Regions from separate parts of the Bradyrhizobium sp. SZCCHNR1098 genome, predicted to be linked through region 1. Evidence: predicted binding sites of a transcription regulator. Region 1 holds the regulator's gene; each other region holds the start of a gene.
What was found. Region 1 encodes PhoB, which activates phosphate uptake and scavenging genes when phosphate is short. Its sites were predicted from a motif close to TGTCATNNANCTGTCAT; they were not measured.

Region 1 (3,453 bases):
GGTGTTCCAGAAGCCGACGCCGTTCCCGATGACGATCTACGAGAACATCGCCTTCGGCATCCGCCTCTATGAGAAGATATCGAAGTCGGAGATGGACGACCGGGTCGAGAAGGCGCTGCGCGGCGGCGCGCTGTGGAACGAGGTCAAGGACAAGCTCAACGCCTCGGGCCTGTCGCTGTCAGGCGGCCAGCAGCAGCGCCTGTGCATCGCGCGCACGGTCGCGGTCCGTCCCGAGGTGATCCTGTTCGACGAGCCGTGCTCGGCGCTCGATCCGATCTCGACCGCCAAGGTCGAGGAGCTGATCCAGGAACTCGCCGAAAACTATACGATCGCCATCGTGACGCATAACATGCAGCAGGCGGCGCGCGTCTCCGACAAGACCGCCTTCATGTATCTCGGCGAACTGATCGAGTTCGACGACACCAGCAAGATCTTCACCTCGCCGAGCGATCGGCGGACCCAGGATTACATCACCGGCCGGTTCGGCTGACGCCGACGACATTGTCTTCAGGAGATCATCATGGCCAGTGAACATACCGCCAAGGCGTTCGACAGCGATCTGCAGGACCTCACCCGTCTGGTATCGGAGATGGGCGGCCTCGCGGAGCGGCTGATCGTCGATTCCGTCGATGCGCTGGTGCGGCGCGACATCGCGCTCGGCCAGAAGGTGGTCGCCACCGACGCCGAGGTCGACAAGCTGCAGCGCATCATCGAGGAGCGCGCCGTGCTCACGATCGCCCGTCGCCAGCCGATGGCGGTCGACCTGCGCGAGATCGTCGGCGCGATGCGCGTGGCGACCGATCTGGAGCGCATCGGCGACCTCGCCAAGAACATCGGCAAGCGCGTCGCGGCGCTGGAGAGCGACTTCCATCCGCTGAAGCTGATCCGCGGCCTCGAGCACATGACCGATCTGGTGCAGTCGCAGGTCAAGACGGTGCTGGACGCCTATGCTGCGCATGACCTGCCGGCGGCGATGACGGTGTGGAAGGGCGACGAGGAAGTCGACGCCATCTGCACCTCGCTGTTCCGCGAGCTCCTGACCTACATGATGGAGGATCCGCGCAACATCTCGTTCTGCATCCACCTGATGTTCTGCGCCAAGAACATCGAGCGCATCGGCGATCACGCGACCAACATCGCCGAGACTGTATTCTATATGATCGAAGGCCAGCAGATCATGGACAAGCGCCCGAAGGGCGACATGACGAGCTTCGCGACGACGATTCCCGGTAACTAAGAGAGACGGTTCAGACATGGGCGCCCGAATTCTGGTGGTGGAGGACGAGGAGGCGCTGACGACGCTGCTGCGCTACAACCTCGAGGCCGAAGGCTACGAGGTCGAGACCGTGGCGCGCGGCGACGAGGCCGACACGCGGCTGAAGGAGCGCGTTCCGGATCTCGTCGTGCTCGACTGGATGCTGCCGGGCCTCTCCGGCATCGAGCTGTGCCGCCGCCTGCGCGCGCGGACCGAGACCCGGCAACTGCCGATCATCATGCTGACGGCGCGCGGCGAGGAGAGCGAGCGCGTGCGCGGACTCGCCACTGGCGCCGACGACTACATCGTCAAGCCGTTCTCGGTGCCGGAGCTCCTGGCGCGCGTGAAAGGCCTGCTGCGGCGGGCGAGCCCGGAGCGGCTGGCAACCGTGCTGTCCTATGGCGACATCGAGCTCGACCGCGAGAAACGCCGCGTGGCGCGCTCGGGGCGGCCGATCGATCTCGGCCCGACCGAATACCGCCTGCTCGAATTCTTCCTCGAGCACCCCGGCCGCGTGTTCAGCCGCGAACAGCTGCTCGACAGCGTCTGGGGCCGCGACATCTACATCGACGAGCGCACCGTCGACGTCCATATCGGCCGCCTGCGCAAGCTGCTCAATCCCGGTCGCGAGCAGGACCCGATCCGCACCGTGCGCGGCGCCGGTTATGCGCTCGATGATCGCTTCGCCAAGAGCGAGCAGGTGTAAGGGCGATGGGCGTGAGGATGAAGAAGGTGTGAGGCGCGAGCGGGCCCGATTGAGGAGATCGCGGTCCGCTTTCCGCCACGCCGCCGCCGTCTTGATCGTGTCTGCTTCGTGGCCCGTCACGATGTTTCGGTCCCAGCGGACGCCCTTGATCAAGACCATCATCATATCTCTTGTCATGCTGCTCGGCAGCTTGGCGGGCGCCCCGGCCGCCGAGCTCGAAGACGCGGTCGCGGCGGCAGGCAACGGGCAGCATGCGGCGGCGATGCGACGGCTGCTGCCGCTGGCCGCCAAGGGCGATGCGCGGGCGCAGTTCGACGTCGGCTTCATGCACGCCTTCGGCTGGGGCGTGCCGCGTAATCCGAGCGAGGCGCTGGCCTGGTACCGCAAGGCCGCCGATCAGGGGCTCGCCGTCGCGCAACACTATCTCGGCATCGCCTACGTCAACGGCGAGGGTGTTGCCTCCAACTACGGCGAAGCCAGTCGCTGGTTCAGCCGCGCGGCGGCGCAGGGCTTCGCCCAGTCGCAATACATGCTCGGCCTGATGCTGCTCGACGGCCGTGGCGCAAAGCAGGACGTCGTGCAGGGCTATGCCTGGCTGGTGATGGCGGGCCGTAGCGGCGTGCGATCGGCCGGCCGCGACGTGCAGCGGGTCAGGTTGACCGAGCCGCAGCGCGTCCAGGCCCAGAGCGCCATTGCGTCCTGGCAGCCGAAACCGGAATCGGCGGATGCGGGCATTGCCACTCCGCGTCCGGAGCAACTGCTCGGGCTCGATCGCCACATCGGCGAGGTCGTCGATCCCACCTCCTGGCCGGCGTCGTCGATCGGCGTCGTCACCGTCGCGCAATACTCGAGCGGCGGCTGGTGCACCGGCACGCTGGTCGCGCCGCGCGTCGTGCTCACCGCCGCGCATTGCGTCTTCAACGGCGTGGCGCAGGTCAGCCCCGGCAACGTCCGCTTCCTGGCCGGCATGAACCGTGGCACGCCGGCGGCATCGTCGGTCGCCGACAAGCTGATCGTGGCGCCCGATTTCGTTCCGACCCGGCACGACAGATGGTCGCTCGACCGCTCGCCCGCCGATTGGGCGCTGATTGTGCTGAAGGACGCGCTGCCGTCGAAGCCGGTCGCGGTCAAGGCGCTGACCCGCGAGGAATTGCAGGCTGCGACGACGGCCGGCACCATCTCCGAGATCGGCTACGGCCAGGAGCGGCGCTATTCGCCGACCGGCCAGCGCAATTGCAGCGCCGGCATGACCGGGGATGCCCGGCTGCTGACAGTGCATTGCCTGGCCAATTTCGGCTATTCGGGCTCGCCGATCCTGGCCGAGGTCGGCGGGGAGCCGGCCGTGGTCGGCATCTTCTCGGCGTTCCACGAGGAGACCCGGCTGATGTTCGCCGCCCCCGCGAGCCGCTTCGAGGCGGTCGTGCGGCGCGAGATCGCGGCACAGAGTGCCTCGGCGCGGTGAGGGAAGGAGCGAGAGAGACGAGGTCCCGCC
Region 2 (3,453 bases), on a different contig from region 1:
GGCGCATCGAAGAAGGCCTTGGCGATCGCCGATTTCAGATCGTCCGGCAGGTCCGTGTTGTAGGCGTAGGGGCCGTTGATGATCGGCGCCGACTTGTGAATGATGCGGAAGTCGTCCTTCTTCATCGGCGAACCGTCAGCGTTCTTCAGCATGCCCTTGGTCAGCATCTGGGCCAACGTCGAATCGTTGTCGCTCGTCCATTGGTTGGCCGCGATGTCGACAGTCCCCTGGGACAGGGCCAGCACCGCGTTCTCGTGGCTGCCGGTGAAGACAACCTTGCCAAAATACGTCTCGGCGTCGGTCACGCCCATCTTGTTGAGCTCGAAGCGGGGCACGTTGTTGCCCGACGTTGAGTTCGGATCGACGAGGCCGAGATTCTTGCCCTTGAGGTCTTCGACCTTCCGGTACGGGCTGCTCGCCTTGACGAAGAACACCGAATAATAGCCGGTGCTGCCGTCGGAGTTGATGTCGTTGGCGAAGGCATCGGTCTTGACGCCGGTGAGCCGGGCGCGGGCAAACGACGCCGAGCCATAGCTCGCGATGTGGATGTTGCCGGCGCGCTGACCTTCGATCACGGCCGCGTAATCGTTGGCGATACGCAGCGTCACCTTCACGCCCAGCTCTTTCGAGAGATAGTTCACGAAAGGCGTCCAGCGCTCGGTGACACCCGAAGCGTTCTCTGCCGGGACCACGGCGAAGGTCAGCTCAGGATACTTCGCCTTCCAGTCCTCGGCTGACGCCGAGGCCGTGAAAGCCAGCGCAGCGACGCCCGCCAGAACGATGCGACGATTGATCATAACATGCCCTCTTGTTGCAGTAAGTAACAGGTCTCGCCCCCGCGCCATGCGGACGCTCGAGCTTGCAGAAATCCGCGTCTCAGGCCACGGCGGCTTCGCCGAGTGCCGGCACCGTTGCCGCCGGTGCCGGATGGATCGAACCCATCACCTCGTCCGCCTCGAGATCGTAGAGCTCACGTGCGATCTGCGCCGTCAGCGCCGACGGCACGTCGTCGAACACGATCCGTCCGGTCGCCATGCCGATCAGGCGATCGCAATAGCTGCGCGCCAGATCGAGCGAATGCAGGTTGCAGACGACGGTGATGCCGAAATGCTTGTTGATGCGCAGCAGCGCGTCCATCACGATCTTGGTGTTACGGGGATCGAGCGAGGCGATCGGCTCGTCTGCGAGAATGATCTCGGGGTTCTGCACCATCGCGCGCGCAATCGCGACGCGCTGCTGCTGCCCGCCCGAGAGCTGATCGGCGCGCTGCGCTGCGAGGGAGGCCATGTCGAACTGCTCGAGCGCGGACAGCGCCATGGCGACATCCTCCGCCGGCCAGAGCTGCGCCAGCGAGCGCCACGACGGGATTTCGGCGAGTCGCCCCATCAGCACGTTCGTCAGCACGTCCAATCGGCCGACCAGATTGAACTGCTGGAAGATCATCGCCGAGCGCGCACGCCACTGCCGCAGATCGCGGCCGCGCAGCGCCGTCACGTCGAGATCCTTGAAGAGGATGCGGCCGCCGCTCACCGGGCTCAGACGATTGATGGACCGCAGCAAGGTCGACTTGCCGGCGCCGGAACGCCCGATCACGCCGACGAAGCTGCCGGGTGCAACTGAGAAGGAAGCATTGTCGACTGCGGCTTTCATGCCAAAACGGCACGTCAGGCCATCCACCACCAGCATTGAATTCTCCAGACGCCTCGCTCTGGCCTATCGCTAGCGTCTGGATTCTACAGTTATGTGACAGCGACACCGCAGCGCCGCACTCGTCCACACGCCGGTCGCAGTCATGCAGATGTCACGCGCCTGTCATAGGGGAGATCCGACACCTTCACAGATGTAGAGAGTAGAGTCAGGACGTGAGATGGCCGGCAAGTCGCTTTCAATTGAACCAACCGTTGACCCTTCGGCCAAGCTCCAGGACGTGACGCTTGGCGCCTATTGTGAGGTCGGCGCCCGCACCATCCTGCAGGAGGTGACGATGGGCGACTACTCCTATGTGGTCAACGATTCCCAGATCACCTACACGACGATCGGGAAGTTCTGTTCGATCGCGGCGATGACCCGGATCAATCCGGGCAACCACCCGATGCAGCGGGCGACGCAGGCCCATTTCACCTATCGCGCCAGCGCCTATTTTCCAGGAGAGCCCGACGATGTGGAGTTCTTCGCCTGGCGGAGAGAGCATCATGTCCAGATCGGACACGACGTCTGGATCGGCCATGGCGCGATCGTGCTGCCGGGCCGCAACATCGGCACCGGCGCGGTCGTGGCGGCTGGCGCCATCGTTACCAAGGACGTTCCGGCCTATACCGTCGTCGCCGGCAATCCGGCGCGCCCGATCAAGCGCCGGTTTCCGCGCGAGGTCGAGCAGCGGCTGCTGGATCTGGCGTGGTGGGATTGGAATCACGAGGCGCTGCGCGCGGCGCTTCCCGATTTCCGCAAGCTCGAGATCACCGACTTCCTGGACAAATACGAGGCTGCCCTCGACGCGCGCGTCGCGGTGCGGCAGAGTGCCGCCCCATGACCGATATCTCCATCTCGCGGGGCCGCTGCCTCGCCGATACCGACCTCGTAGACACTTCCTTGATCATATCCGGCGGCGTGATCGCTGGCATCGGGACACCGGGACGCCGGTCGGGTCTCGAACTCGATGCGGAGGGGCTCACCGTGCTCCCCGGCATCGTCGACATCCACGGCGATGCGTTCGAGCGCCAGATGATGCCGCGCGCCGGGGTCGATTTCCCGACAGACGTTGCGCTGATCGACAGCGACCGCCAGGCCATCAGCAATGGCATCACCACGGTCTTTCACGCGACGACCTGGTCATGGGAGCCGGGCCTGCGCAGCGCCGACAATGCGCGGCGCCTGCTCGAATCGATCGAAGCGCTTCGCCCGCGGCTCGCAGCCGACACGCGCTTCCATCTGCGCCACGAGACCTTCAATCTCGACGACGAGGAGGAGATCTGGCAATGGCTCGCCGACCGGCGCGTCGACCTGTTCGCCTTCAACGATCACATGGACTCGACGGTGGCGAGTCTGGACAAGCCGCACAAGCGCCAGCGCATGGTCGATCGCACCGGCCTGCCCGGCGCGGAGTTCGACCGGTTGGTCGCGCGCATCGCCGCTCGCGCCGATGCTGTTCCGGCCTCGATCGCGCGGCTGGCCGAGATCGCACGCAAGGCTGGTGTCCGCATGCTGTCGCACGACGACGACAGCCCGGCCATGCGCAAGGCGTTTCGCAGCCAGGGAGTGACCATTGCAGAATTTCCGGTCAACGAGGAGACTGCACGCGAGGCCGCTCAAGGGGGCGACGCGATCGTATTCGGCGCGCCCAACGTCGTCCGTGGCGGCAGCCATACCGGGTGGACGAAGGCCAGCGACATGATCGCCAAGGGCCTCTGCTCGGTGCTGGCCTCCGACTACTACTATCCCGCGCCGCTGCTGGCA
Region 3 (3,453 bases), on a different contig from region 1:
CAGGGTGCGATAGGTGTCCTCGCTGAAGTCCTCGTGGCCCGGCGTGTCCAAGAGATTGAAAACGAGGCCCCCGAACTCGAAGGTCATGACCGAGGTCACGACGGAGATGCCGCGCTCGCGCTCGATCTTCATCCAGTCCGAGCGGGTGTTGCGGCGCTCGCCCTTGGCCTTGACCTGGCCCGCGAGATTGATGGCGCCACCGAACAGCAGCAACTTTTCCGTCAGCGTCGTCTTGCCGGCGTCCGGATGCGAGATGATGGCAAAGGTGCGCCGGCGCGCCACCTCGTCGGACAAGGCGGTGCGGGCGGGCTGTTCGGTCGTGACGGCAGTATCGGACATGAGGCGGCAGGCGTCGTTTCAGGCCAGAGAGCGGGCGATTTACGGGAAAGGCGCGGGATCTCGGCCGCCGCGCGCCCTCCATATAGGCGTTTTGCACCGCAACTCCAACCGGCGAGTTGAGCCCGGCCGGGCCGATCCGGATCAGTGCCGGAGCACCGACACCAGCCAGAACGTCAGCGCCGCGACGATCGCCGAGGCCGGAATCGTGAAGACCCAGGCATAGACGATCGATCCGGCCACGTTCCAGCGCACCGCGGAGGCGCGGCGGGCGGCGCCGACGCCGACGATGGCTCCGGTGATGGTGTGGGTGGTCGAGACGGGCACGCCGAGGAAGGTCGCCAGGAACAGCGTGATCGCGCCGCCGGTCTCGGCGCAGAAACCCTGCATCGGGTTCAGCTTGGTGATGCGCAGGCCCATGGTGCGGACGATGCGCCAGCCGCCCATCAGGGTGCCCAGCGCCATCGCCGCCTGGCACGACAGCACGACCCAGAACGGCACCGTGAACTCGTTGCCGAGATGGCCCTGCGAATACAGCAGCACGGCGATGATGCCCATCGTCTTCTGCGCGTCGTTGCCGCCATGGCCGAGCGAATACAGCGAGGCCGAGGCGAATTGCAGGATGCGGAAGGCGCGGTCGACCGCGAACGGCGTCGAGCGCACCGAGGCCCAGGACACGATCGCGACCAGGACCATCGCCAGTATCAGGCCGACCAGCGGCGACAGCACGATCGCGAGCACGGTCTTCGACAGGCCGCTCCAGACGGCGGCCGAGATGCCGGCCTTGGCGACCCCTGCCCCGACCAGGCCGCCGATCAGCGCGTGTGAGCTCGACGAGGGAATGCCGGCCGCCCAGGTGACGAGGTTCCAGACGATGGCGCCGACCAGGGCCGCGAAGATCACCTGGGCGTCGACGATGGCGGGATCGATGATCCCTGTACCGATGGTCTGCGCGACGTGGAGGCCGAACACCGCGAACGCGACGAAATTAAAGAATGCGGCCCAGAACACCGCATATTGCGGCCGGAGCACGCGGGTCGAAACGATGGTCGCGATCGAGTTGGCGGCGTCGTGCAGGCCGTTCAGGAAATCGAAGGCGAGCGCAACGGCGATGAGGCCGACCAGGATCGGAAGGCCGAGTTGAGCGTCCACGGCGCGGCCCTACCCTAGACCTGTTCGATCATGATCGAATTGATCTCGTTGGCGACGTCGTCGAAGCGGTCGGCGACCTTCTCCAGATGGTCGTAGATCTCGGCGCCGACGATGAAGTCCATGGTATTGGCCTTGCGGTGCTTGAGGAACAGCTCCTTCAGCCCGATGTCGTGGAGGTCGTCGACCCGGCCCTCGAGCTTGGTCATCTCCTCGGTGATCGCGGTGATCATCGGCACGTTCTGGCCGATCGCCTGCAGCAACGGCAGCGCGCGGCCGATCAGATTGGCGCAATCGACCAGCAAGGTGCCCATCTCGCGCATGGTCGGCTCGAACTCTTTGACCTCGAACAGCACCACGGCCTTGGCGGTCTGCTGCATCTGGTCGATGGCATCGTCCATCGAGGTGATCAGGTTCTTGATGTCGCCGCGGTCGAACGGGGTGATGAAGGTGCGGCGGACCGCGGTCAGCACTTCGCGGGTGATGTTGTCGGCCTCGTTCTCGAACTGGCTGACGCGCTGGCAGTGGGCGAGGATGTCGTCACCGCCCTGCAGCATGTCCTGCAGCGCATGGGCGCCCTGAATCACCACCTTGTTGTGGCGGGCGAACAAATCGAAAAACCGCTCCTCCCGCGGGAGGACGGCGCGAAACCAGTGCAGCATGGGACGAGATCCATCCATTCCGAAACGGGCCAGGGCCGGCCCGTCACAGAACTGTCATACTCCGGATCGCGCACCAGCAGAAGCGGTGGCCGGTTCATCCACCGCTTTCTGCCCTTTCGACGATCTCTTTTCAGATCAACGGCTTAAAGGGATCGTTTGAACAGATGGGCGATTTCGCCGACCACGCCGCGGCGGAAGGTGAGCACGCAGGCGACGAAGATCACGCCCTGGATCACCGTCACCCACTGGCCGAAGCCGGACAGATATTGCTGCATGCCGACGATCACGAACGCGCCGACGACGGGGCCGAACACGGTGCCGAGCCCTCCGACCAGGGTCATGAGCACGATCTGCCCCGACATCGCCACCTCGACGTCGGTCAGCGAGGCGTTCTGGGCGACGAACACCTTCAACGCGCCAGCCAAGCCGGCCAGCGTCCCGGACAGAATGAAGGCGAGCAGCTTGTAATGGTCGGTCTTGTAACCCAGCGAGATCGCCCGCTGCTCGTTCTCACGGATCGATTTCAGCACTTCGCCGAACGGCGAGTTGATGGTGCGGAAGATCAGCAGGAAACCGGCGAGGAAGCCGACCAGCACGACGTAATAGAGCACCGTCGGCCTGGACAGGTCGAGGATGCCGAACATCCGCCCCTGGGGAATGCCCTGGATGCCGTCCTCGCCATGGGTGAACGGCGCCTGCAGATAGATGAAATACAGCAGCTGCGACAGCGCCAGCGTGATCATCGCGAAATAGATGCCCTGGCGGCGGATCGAGATGTAGCCGGTGATCACCGACAGGACGAACGATCCGGCGACGCCTGTGAGGATGCCGAGCTCGGGCGGCAGCCCCCACACCTTCAGCGCGTGGGCGCTGCAGTAGCCGGCCGTTCCCAGGAACATCGCGTGGCCGAACGACAGCAGGCCGCCATAGCCGATCAAGAGGTTGAAGGCGCAGGCGAGCAGCGCGAAGCACAGCGCCTGCATGACGAAGAACGGGTACAGCCCGGTCCACGGTACGATCGCCAGCAGCGCCGCCATGATGACGAACACGATCATCTCGTCGCGCATCGCGCGCGGGGTGATCGGCAGGGTCGTGTCGGTGATGGATGTCATGTCAGGCCGCCCGTCCGGTCAGACCCGTCGGCTTCACCAGCAGCACCAGGACCATCAGAACGAAGACCACGGTGTTGGAAGCCTCGGGATAGAAATATTTGGTCAGTCCCTCGATCACACCGAGCAGGAAGCCGGTGATGATCGAGCCCATGATCGAGCCCATGCCGCCGATCACGACCACCGCGAACACCACG
Region 4 (3,453 bases), on a different contig from region 1:
CTGACGGTGGACGCACCGAATACGATCAAGGTCAGCGCGGGTGAGCGGATCGGCCTGTCGATTGAGCCGAGCGCCATTCGTCTGCTGCCGGAGCAAGGCGGATCAGCATGACCAGGCGTCCCGTCACCATCGCACAGATTTCCGATCTGCACATCAAGGCGCCCGGCCGGCTCGCCTACCGCCGGGTCGATACGGCGCGTGCGCTGGCCCGTAGCATCGCGGAACTCAACCGGTTCGAGCCGAAGCTCGATCTGGTGGTGATCTCGGGCGATCTCGCCGATACGCCGTCGCCGGCCGAGTACGATCATCTCAAGGATCTTCTCGGCGAACTCGAGATTCCATTCGCCGCCGTGCCCGGCAATCACGATTCACGCGAGCTGATGCGCGCGGCGTTTCCGGGCACTCTCCATGGTGGACCTACCGGTCCGCTGAACCGGCATGTGGCGTTGGCCGATCTCGATCTGCTTCTGCTCGATTCCAGCGTGCCCGGCCATCCGCATGGCGAGCTCGATGAGGCGAGTCTCCAATGGCTCGACGCCACGCTGTCCGCCTCCAGCGAAAAGCCGGCCTTGCTGTTTCTGCATCATCCGCCGTTCGCCACTGGCATCTGGCACATGGACCGGCAGAACCTGCGCAACGCCGACGATCTCGCGGCCATCCTCACGCGCCATCCGCGGGTGCAACTGATCGGATGCGGTCACGTCCACCGCGCGGCACTGACCCGGTTTGCCGGCATTCCCTGTGCGATTTGCCCGGCACCGAACCATGCCGTCGCGCTCGACCTGGCCGAGCTTCGACCCCCATCCTTCCGGATCGAGCCGCCGGCCTTTCACCTTCATGCCTGGTTTCCAGGACCGGGATTCGGAACGGTCGTCACTCATCAGGTGCCGATCGGGGATTTCGACGGGCCGCATCCGTTCTTCAATCAAGACGGCACGCTCATCGACTAAGCGCACAAGCACATGACAAGGCGGTGGACGTCTGGTCTAGCTCTCGACCTCGAACGTCACGCGCTCCGCGGCGAAGCGCGAGCGCTTGCTGACGAGTGGCGTCGCATCGGCATCGATGTCGATGCTGTCGACGACCAGCACCGGGCGCCCAATCGCGAGGTCGAGCCGTGCGGCGTCGCTTGCGTCGGCGATGGCTGCCGTGATCCTGGTCGTGCCGCGGCGATAGTCGCGAATGCCGTAATGCGCGAGCAGCGCCGTCATCGAGCGGACCGACGCGAAGATGTGACCGGCCTCGGGAAATCGCTCGGACGACAGCCAGGACGTGCTGACGCAGATGGGGGTCTTGTCGGCAAGACGCAGTGCATCGATTCGGACCAGCGGAGCACCCGTCTTCAATCGCAGCTCGCGCGCGAGTTCGCGCGTTGCGGGCTCTTCGGACGCTGCGATCAACTGCCCGCGAGGCTCACGCCCGCCGGCGCCCACGATCTCGGAGAACCTGGTTCGCGATCTCAGGGGATATGACAGACGAGGCGCTTCGACATAGGTGCCGCTGCCGCGCTCGGCGCGCACGAGGCCGCGCTGCGCCAAGGTCGCGAGCGCGCGTCGTACCGTATGACGGTTGACGCGGTAGGTTTCGGCGATCTCGGTCTCGCCGGGCAGGCGCGTGCCGGCGGCGAAGCGGCCGTCGGCGATGTCGCGCTCGATGCCGTCGGCCACCCGCCGCCACAGCGCCACGCCCGAATCCGCGCCAAGCATGCTCATCGCGGCTCCCCGCTCTCCGGCCTCGAAATCACGTCCATGTCATCAAACAGTCATGGCGCTTCGTTACGAAGTTGTCTATTAACATAGACAACTTCGTAACGGCAAGATCGGGATGAAGATGGACGGCAAGACTGCGATGCAGGACCGGCGCAGGGCGGCGATGAGGGTATTGGCGCATGCCTCGCATGCGGACATCCGCGCCAGGCTCAATGGCCTCGCGCTGCCTGAGCATCGCGACCTGCGCCCGGCGGAGAATGGCCTCGTGATGCTGCGGGGCCGGATCGGCGGTGATGGAGCGCCGTTCAATGTCGGCGAGGCGACGGTGTCGCGCGCCGCGGTACGGCTGGAGAGCGGCGAGGTCGGGTTCGGCTATGTGCTGGGACGCGACGCCGCCAAGGCGCGTCTGATGGCGCTGTGTGACGCGATGATCCAGTCATCAAGCCACACGCGATCGATCGAGACGCAGGTGGTTGCGCCGCTGCAGGCGCAGATGCGCACTTCGCGCCAGCACCGCGCAGAGGAGGCTGCGGCCACGCGTGTCGATTTCTATACGATGGTGCGAGGAGAAGGCTGATGGCTGCTGCCGCTTCCGATCTGCAGCCTGGTTTCGCCGACAATGTCCTGTCCGCGCAATCGACCTTCCGTACCGTCATGGAGGCCATGGCGCGTCCGGGAAATGTGCGGCAGGTCGAGGTCAATGTCGGCCGGCCGTCGTCCTTGATGCCTGGTGCCGCCGCGATCGCGTTGACGCTGTTCGATCACGATACGCCGATCTGGCTCGATGCGCCGCTCGCCGGCACGCCCGAGGTCGGCGCCTGGCTCAAGTTTCACACCGGGGCGCCGATCGTCGCCGATGCCGCGCTCGCCTGCTTTGCAGTGGCGGCGGACCCCGAAGCGCTGCCTGATCTGAATTCATTCGCGCTCGGCAGTGCTGAATACCCCGATCGCTCGACGACGCTGATCCTGCAGGTGCCGAGCTTGTCCGGAGGGCCGGTGTTCAAGCTGCGCGGTCCAGGCATCGACGGGACGACATCGTTCCGCGCAACGGTCGCACCCGCCGACCTGTTCGAGCGGCTGTCGATCAATGAGAAGCTGTTTCCGCGTGGTGTCGATGTGGTGCTGGTCGATGGTTCGTCCATCGTCGCCATCCCGCGGACGACACGACTCGTTTCCGCAGGAGAGTAAGGCATGTATGTCGCCGTGAAAGGTGGCGAGCGCGCCATCGAGAACGCGCACCGGCTGCTGGCGCATGAGCGCCGGGGTGATCGCGACGTGCCGGAGCTGTCGCTGGCGCAGATCTCCGAGCAGTTGGGGCTTGCCGTCGATCGCGTGATGAGCGAAGGCTCGCTGTACGACCGCGAGCTCGCGGCGCTCGCAATCAAGCAGGCGCGTGGCGATCTGATCGAGGCGATCTTCCTGGTGCGCGCCTTCCGCGCGACCTTGCCGCGCTTCGGCGCAAGCGAGCCGGTCGACACCGGCGCGATGCGGGTGCAGCGGCGCGTCTCGTCGACCTTCAAGGACATTCCCGGCGGCCAGGTGCTCGGGCCGACCTTCGACTATACGCATCGGCTGCTCGATCCGCAGTTGGCGGCAGGCGCCGAGCCGGAGCCGCCGGCCCGCGCCGAGGCGCCGAATGCGCCGACGCCACGTGTCACCGACATTCTCGGCCAGGACGGCTTGATCGAGCCGTCGCCGCAAGCCGAGGTTGGCGCGCCGGTCGGCGATCTCACCCGCGATCCCC

Region 2: a site for PhoB is predicted at 1,800-1,816, ahead of phnC (phosphonate ABC transporter ATP-binding protein). Genes of this name have one in related genera too.
Region 3: a site for PhoB is predicted at 2,189-2,205, ahead of QX135_RS28905 (DUF47 domain-containing protein). Genes of this name have one in related genera too.
Region 4: a site for PhoB is predicted at 1,750-1,766, ahead of phnF (phosphonate metabolism transcriptional regulator PhnF). Genes of this name have one in related genera too.

Annotation. Positions count from the first base shown of each region.
Region 1 is NZ_JAUEXY010000011.1:200,666-204,118, reverse strand. It holds gene pstB (phosphate ABC transporter ATP-binding protein PstB) at 1-490, shown strand, start outside; gene phoU (phosphate signaling complex protein PhoU) at 521-1,237, shown strand; gene phoB (phosphate regulon transcriptional regulator PhoB) at 1,254-1,961, shown strand; gene QX135_RS23350 (trypsin-like serine protease) at 2,107-3,423, shown strand.
Region 2 is NZ_JAUEXY010000015.1:33,103-36,555, forward strand. It holds gene phnD (phosphonate ABC transporter substrate-binding protein) at 1-797, opposite strand, end outside; gene phnC (phosphonate ABC transporter ATP-binding protein) at 877-1,686, opposite strand; gene QX135_RS26995 (chloramphenicol acetyltransferase) at 1,868-2,530, shown strand; gene QX135_RS27000 (alpha-D-ribose 1-methylphosphonate 5-triphosphate diphosphatase) at 2,527-3,453, shown strand, end outside.
Region 3 is NZ_JAUEXY010000017.1:40,075-43,527, forward strand. It holds gene QX135_RS28895 (peptide chain release factor 3) at 1-339, opposite strand, end outside; gene QX135_RS28900 (anion permease) at 481-1,488, opposite strand; gene QX135_RS28905 (DUF47 domain-containing protein) at 1,503-2,147, opposite strand; gene QX135_RS28910 (branched-chain amino acid ABC transporter permease) at 2,291-3,259, opposite strand; gene QX135_RS28915 (branched-chain amino acid ABC transporter permease) at 3,261-3,453, opposite strand, start outside.
Region 4 is NZ_JAUEXY010000015.1:23,908-27,360, reverse strand. It holds gene QX135_RS26955 (ABC transporter ATP-binding protein) at 1-111, shown strand, start outside; gene QX135_RS26950 (phosphodiesterase) at 108-950, shown strand; gene phnF (phosphonate metabolism transcriptional regulator PhnF) at 987-1,712, opposite strand; gene phnG (phosphonate C-P lyase system protein PhnG) at 1,831-2,286, shown strand; gene phnH (phosphonate C-P lyase system protein PhnH) at 2,286-2,897, shown strand; gene QX135_RS26930 (carbon-phosphorus lyase complex subunit PhnI) at 2,901-3,453, shown strand, end outside.